Regions from separate parts of the Gordonia sp. GONU genome, predicted to be linked through region 1. Evidence: riboswitches for the same ligand, from Rfam matches in the RefSeq annotation. Region 1 holds a riboswitch; the other holds the start of a gene.
What was found. Region 1 has a riboswitch for thiamine pyrophosphate ahead of thiO (glycine oxidase ThiO). Riboswitches for the same ligand answer to the same signal wherever they lie in the genome.

Region 1 (3,406 bases):
GACGGGCCGGTGCGACCGACCACGATCCGAGCCGGATGGTGCCGCCGCTCGAATATTCGTCGGTGAATCGTTGCCAGCTCATCCCGATGACCTCCTCGCGCATACCCGCGGGCAGCGGACGGCCGAAGTGTTCGGTGATGGGGTCGGCCGACGGCGCGGTCGCGTGTCCGTGTCGTGAGAAGGATGGGTGAGGCAGATGAAGAGGATGCATCTCGAAAGCCGATTTCGGTCGAAGAACAGGTGACCGACAAGAGCGCGCAACCGACCCGCAGCGGGGGGTCGGTCAGAATCAGACCCCGCTGCGGCGGGTTACGAGCGCGCGCTTGATGCACATCATGATCGGTCCAGCCTAGACCTCTGTGGCGAGTGCGGCAAATGGATTCCACCGCTGAGATCTGCCCCGGTAATCCGCCCCTGAAATCGACCCCTGGAACACGCCCTCCAGAGCGTGACCGGTGACGATATGCACGTGGAGCCGCCCCGGAGGGCGCTTTACCGGAGCGGATTTCCGGACCCGGGCGCTACAGCCGTGCGAGGAGTTCCGCGGCCGCCGCAGCAGGGTCGGCGGCGGCCGTGATCGCCCGGACCACGACGATGCGGCGCGCTCCGGCGGCGGCCACCTCCGGCACCCGCGGGGCATCGATGCCGCCGATCGCGAACCACGGCTTGTCCGGAGTCCCGGGTTCGGACATCGCCGCGGCGGTCGTCGACACCAGATCGAGCCCGGCGGCGGTCCGACCCGGTTTGGTGGGGGTGGTCCAGCACGGGCCGACGCAGAAGTAGTCGACGTCGGGGTCGGCGGCCGCTGCTGCAGCTTGCCCGGGGTCGTGGGTGGATGCACCGACGATCGTGTCGGGGCCGACGATCCGGCGCGCGACCCGTGGCGGCAGGTCACCCTGTCCGACATGGAGGACGTCGGCGCCCGACAGTGCGGCGATGTCCGCGCGGTCGTTGACCGCGAGCAATGCGCCGTGGGCGTCGACGACGTCCCGCATCGCGGCGAGGATCTCGAGCTCCTCGCGGGCTTCGAGAGTGCCGAACTTCTTCTCCCCGGGTGACCCCTTGTCGCGAAGCTGCACGATGTCGACGCCGCCGGCGAGGGCGGCGTTCACGACCTCGAGCAGGTCGCCGCGTTCACGCCGCGCGTCGGTGCACAGGTAGAGCCGGGCGGAGTCCAGGCGGCGGCGCAGTTCGCGAGCACGCGATTCGGGGGCAGTCGTCACGGCGACCAGGCTAGCCGCGCCGGTGCGGGCCGGGCGTAGGGTGGACCGCGAGAACACACGGGAGCCCGGACCGGCCGGGCTGAGAGTGCGGACCCTCCGCTGACCGTCGAACCTGATCCGGGTCATTCCGGCGAAGGAAGGTGATCTGGCGTGAGCCATGTTGTCGAGGAACAACCCCACCCGGAGCAGCCCGAGCGTGCGCTGACCGTCGTCGGCGGTGGCGTGATCGGTCTGACCTGTGCGCTCGCTGCCGCCGATGCGGGCTGGCAGGTCCGCGTCGTCGACGCCGGGCACGAGGAGCGGGCGTCGTGGGTGGCGGGCGGCATGCTCGGTTCGCTCGGCGAGGGGCATCCGGGTGAAGAAGCGGCGCTCGCGATGTCGGTGCAGTCGGTGCGGCGCTGGCCGACGCTGGTGAAGCGGCTCGGCGACCCCGCGATCGTCACGGCCACCGATTCCCTGTTCGTCGCCGCGTCCGCCGCCGACGCCGAGTACCTGCAGCATCTCGCGGACTTCGTCTGGGCCGAACAACCGCGGACCGACGCCACGCTCAGCACGGTCACGGGTCGCGAGATCCGTTCGCTGGAGCCGTCGTTGAGTTCGCGGCTCGTCGGTGGCTACCGGGCGGTCGGCGAGTGGTCGATCGACAACCGTCGTCTGCTGGCGACTCTGCGCAGCGTAGGGGCCGCCGCGGGGGTGCGGTTCACCGAGGCGCGGGTGGGCAGCCTGGCCGACGTCCACGAACATGCCGGCCCGCGGGACCAGATCCTTGTCGCCGCCGGACTCGGCACGGTGGAACTGCTTCCCGACGTGCCGCTCCACGCGGCGAAAGGGGAGATCCTGAGACTGCGTCGGACGCGGTGGTCGGTGCCGCCGCCCGGGCATGTGGTCCGTGCCCGGCTCCACGGCCGAGCGGTGTACCTGGTGCCGCGCGAGGACGGGATCGTGGTCGGCGCAACGCAATACGAGGCCGGGGGCTTCGGTGACCGCACCCCGCAGGCGGGTGGTGTCGCCGATCTGCTCGCCGACGCCATCGAGGTCATGCCGGGTCTGCGCACCTACGACCTGGTGGAGGCGGGTGCCGGACTGAGGCCCTGCACCGCCGACGGGTTACCGATCGTGAAGCGGGTCGACGACCGCACGGTGGTCGTGACCGGGCACGGCCGCAACGGCATCGTCCTCGCGCCGGGCACTGCGGACAACGTGCTGGGAATTCTGGAAGGAGCATGACCGTGACCATCACCGTGAACGGAGAGAACCTCGACGTCGGCGACGACGTGTCGGTGGGGGAAGTCGTCGCCCGCCTCGGCCTGCCGGACCGGGGGATCGCGGTGGCCGTCGACGGTGCGGTCGTCCCGCGCGGACAGTGGTCGCAGCACACGATGACCACGGGCGCGGTCGTCGAGATCGTGACAGCGGTGCAGGGTGGCTGAGTCCGAGGTCGTCGACGTCGCCGGCGGTTCCGACGCCGACCCGCTCCGGATCGGCGGGCGCGAGTTCTCTTCTCGTCTGATCACCGGAACCGGTGGCGCGACAAACCTCGCGAGCCTGGAGCGGGCCCTCGTGGCGTCGGGAACCGAACTCACGACCGTGGCGGTGCGTCGCGTCGACGCCGCGTCCGGGACCGGTGTCTTCGACCTGCTGCGCCGTCTCGGCATCGCGGTCCTGCCCAACACCGCCGGCTGCCACACCACCGCCGAAGCGGTGCTCACCGCGCAGCTGGCCCGGGAGGCGTTCGAGACGAACTGGGTGAAACTCGAGGTGGTGGCCGACGAGCGCACCCTGATGCCGGATGCCGTCGAACTCGTCGACGCCGCGGCCTCGTTGGTGGCCGACGGCTTCGTGGTGCTCGCCTACACCAACGACGACCCGGTTCTCGCCGCGCGACTCGCCGACCTCGGTGTCGCCGCGGTGATGCCGCTCGGTTCGCCGATCGGCACCGGACTGGGAATCCTCAACCCGCACAACATCGAGATGATCGTCGACCACTGTGCGACCGCCTCCGACGACCCGCTCCCGGTCATCCTCGACGCGGGTATCGGCACCGCCAGCGATGCGGCCCTCGCCATGGAACTCGGTTGCGACGGGGTGCTTCTCGCGACCGCGGTCACACGTGCGGAGAATCCCGAGCGGATGGCCTCGGCGATGCGGCATGCGGTGATCGCGGGCCGCCTCGCGGCGCGGGC
Region 2 (3,406 bases), on a different contig from region 1:
GCTCAATGCGTCGTCACGTTCCTGTGCCCGGGGATGCCCCTTCGCGAGGTCTGCGGAGTGGGCCGCGATCTTGTACGTGATGACGCCGACCTTCACGTCGTCGCGGTCGGGCAGCCCGAGATGCTCCTTGGGCGTCACGTAACAGAGCATCGCCGTTCCCGCCTGGGCGATCATCGCCGCACCGATCGCGGAGGTGATGTGGTCGTAGGCGGGTGCGATGTCGGTGGCCAGGGGACCCAGTGTGTAGAAGGGTGCCTCTTCGCAGAGTTCTTCCTCCAGGCGCACGTTCTCGGCGATCTTGTGCATCGGGATGTGTCCGGGTCCCTCGATCATCACCTGCACGCCATGGGATTTGGCGATGGTGGTGAGTTCGCCGAGGGTGCGCAGTTCGGCGAACTGGGCTTCGTCGTTGGCGTCCGCGATCGACCCCGGCCGTAGTCCGTCGCCGAGGGAGAAGGTGATGTCGTAGCGGCGGAAGATCTCGCACAGTTCGTCGAAGTGCGTGTACAGGAACGACTCCTCGTGGTGAGCCAGACACCAGGCGGCCATGATCGAACCGCCTCGGGAGACGATTCCGGTGACCCGCCGGGCGGTCAGCGGCACGTAGCGGAGCAGGACCCCGGCGTGCACCGTCATGTAGTCGACGCCCTGCTCTGCCTGCTCGATCACGGTGTCGCGGTAGATCTCCCACGTCAAGGCGACCGGATCGCCGTTCACCTTCTCGAGTGCCTGATAGATGGGCACGGTGCCGACCGGTACGGGGGAGTTGCGCAGGATCCACTCGCGCGTGGTGTGGATGTCGGCGCCGGTCGAGAGGTCCATGATCGTGTCGGCGCCCCAACGCGTGGCCCACACCATCTTCTCGACCTCGTCGGCGATCGAGCTGCGCACCGCCGAATTCCCGATGTTCGCATTGATTTTCACCGCGAACCGCTTGCCGATGATCATCGGCTCCGATTCGGGGTGACGATGGTTGGCCGGGATCACCGCGCGACCGATGGCCACCTCGGAGCGGACGAGTTCGGCGTCGACGCCCTCACGCGCGGCGATGAACCGCATCTCGTCGGTGATGATCCCCGCTCGTGCCCACGCGAGCTGGGTGCTCGCGCCGTCGATCGGTTCCGGGCGGTGCCACGAGTCGCGGGTCTTCGGCAGTCCGCGCTCCACATCGATCTCGGTTTCGGTGTCCGTGTACGGACCCGAGGTGTCGTAGACGTCGAGGTGTTCGCCGTTGGTGAGGTGGATCCGACGCTGCGGTACGCGGAGATGATCGACGGCGAGGTAGTGCTTGGAACTGCCCTCGATCGGTCCCGTGGTCAGTCCGCCGTCTTCGAAGGTTGCAGTGGTGGGTGTGGTGGATACACGTGTGCCCATGATGGTCTCCCTACGCCGGCATTACCCGGACAGGTTCGAGCGGTCGGCGACCGCCCGTCGCCATCTCAGCCCTCGGTCATCGTGAGAGCCCCCGCGGTGTGTAGTTGTGTTGCGCTCGCCACCATACAACGTCCGCGGAGCAGCCACCCGATGCCAGGCAGATCGAGACCCTTTCTCAGCAGTTACGGATCCGTAAGGTAGGGTGTGACCCTAGTCACAGGGGGCCGAACGTCAAGAAGTGGCGTGATGCCGGTGACCCGCAGACGGTGACGACATGAGGAGGTGTAGGTGCTACGCAAGAACCGGCATCGACCGCCGCAATCGGCGAGGTCCATCCTGCAGCAGATCGCTCAGGTGGTGCACAATCCCGACCGCGAACGGTTCGAACTCTGGGTTGCGGGCGATCTCGTCGGCGTACTCGGCTATTCGATGGAGACCGTCGACGGCCAGACGACCATCACCGTTCTGCACACCGTGCTCTACGACGAGTACACCGGCCACGGGCTTGCGACGCGTCTCACCCGGACGGTCATCCATTTCGCCCGTGAACACAACGCGCGGATCCGGCCGGTGTGTTCGTTCACCAAGGACTACCTCGACCATCACCCGGGAATCGTGGAGCTCGCGCCCGTGTGAGGTTTCGACAGGCTCAACCAGCGGGAAGGGCGGCTCAACCAGCGGGAAGGGCGGCTCAACCAGCGGGAAGGGCGGCTCAACCAGCGGGACGGGCGGCTCAACCGGCTCATCCCGCCAGCAGCGTCGTACGCAGGACCTTCTTGTCGATCTTGCCGACGGCGGTGACGGGCAGGGACCGCACGATGCGGACCACGTCGGGGAGCTTGAACGACGCGAGGCCGCGGTCGGCGAGGAACGTGCGGAGCGTGGCCAGTTCGAGCGGCTGGGCCGGCGGATGGTCGTGGGAGAGCACGACCGCGGCGCAGATCTTCTCACCGAGCGCATCGTCGGGCAGTCCGACCACCGCGACCTGTCGCACCGACGGGTGTGCGAGCAGGTTCTCCTCGACGTCGTCGGCAGCGACGTTCTCGCCGGCCCGGACGACGGTGTCCTTGATGCGGCCGGTCACCGACAGGTGTCCGGAGGGCAGTCGGGTCACCTTGTCCCCCGATCGGTAGAAGCCGTCGGGGGTGAAGGACTTCTCGTTGTGGGCGTCGGCCCGGTAGTACCCGCGGATCGTGTACGGGCCGCGCACCAGCAGTTCGCCCTCTTCGCCGTCGGGAACGTCGGCGCCCTGCTCGTCGACGACGCGCACCTCGTCGAACTCGGACATCGGTGAACCCTGCACCTCGTGGACGAGATCGCGCGGTTCGTCCGGCCGGGTGTAGCAGATGAGCCCCTCGGCCATGCCGAACACCTGCTGGACCACGTCGCCGAGCGCCTCGTCGAGCGCGACGGCGTCGGGGTGGGCCAGCTTGGCGCCGCCGACCTGGAGGAGTCGCAGGGAGCTGATGTCCGCGGGTTCCCACTCGGTCGCCGCGCACCACAGCTGCGCGAGGGCGGGGACCAGCGCGGTCACCGTGACGCGGTGGCGTTCGATGAGGTCGAAGGTGTGGTCGGGGCTGGGGTTGTCGGTGAAGACGACGTGGCCGCCGACGCCGAGGACGCCGAGGATGCCCGGGCAGCACAGGGGGAAGTTGTGGGCCGCGGGCAGCGCGACCAGGTACGTGTCGTCGGCCGTCAGGTTCGCGACGTCGCTCGACAGTCGCGCATTGAGGTCGTAGTCGTCGTGGGTGCGCGCGATCAGTTTGGGCAGACCGGTGGTGCCGCCCGAGACCAGGAACAGCGCCGGGAGACCGGGATCCGGCGGGGACGGGAGGTCGACCGCCGCGGGGTCCGTATCCGGTGCGGCCCTGAACGGACCGGGATCGCCGGAGATGAAGACGTGCTCGACGTCCGGGACGCGGGATTGCAGCTCGGTGGCGAGATCCCGGAAGTCGAAGCCGCGCCGTCCGTCCTCGCCGATGTAGGCGACGGCCCCGGCGCCGGCCGCGAGGTGGGCGATCTCGGTGATCCG

Region 2: another riboswitch for thiamine pyrophosphate. It lies ahead of thiC (phosphomethylpyrimidine synthase ThiC); the one in region 1 lies ahead of thiO (glycine oxidase ThiO).

Annotation. Positions count from the first base shown of each region.
Region 1 covers NZ_JANRHB010000044.1:24,080-27,485, forward strand. The annotation lists gene NWF34_RS23460 (hypothetical protein) at 1-82, opposite strand, end outside; gene thiE (thiamine phosphate synthase) at 522-1,223, opposite strand; TPP riboswitch at 1,271-1,380, shown strand; gene thiO (glycine oxidase ThiO) at 1,374-2,450, shown strand; gene thiS (sulfur carrier protein ThiS) at 2,453-2,653, shown strand; gene NWF34_RS23480 (thiazole synthase) at 2,646-3,406, shown strand, end outside.
Region 2 covers NZ_JANRHB010000016.1:67,407-70,812, reverse strand. The annotation lists gene thiC (phosphomethylpyrimidine synthase ThiC) at 1-1,374, opposite strand, end outside; TPP riboswitch at 1,365-1,479, opposite strand; gene NWF34_RS15535 (GNAT family N-acetyltransferase) at 1,663-2,010, shown strand; gene NWF34_RS15530 ((2,3-dihydroxybenzoyl)adenylate synthase) at 2,117-3,406, opposite strand, start outside.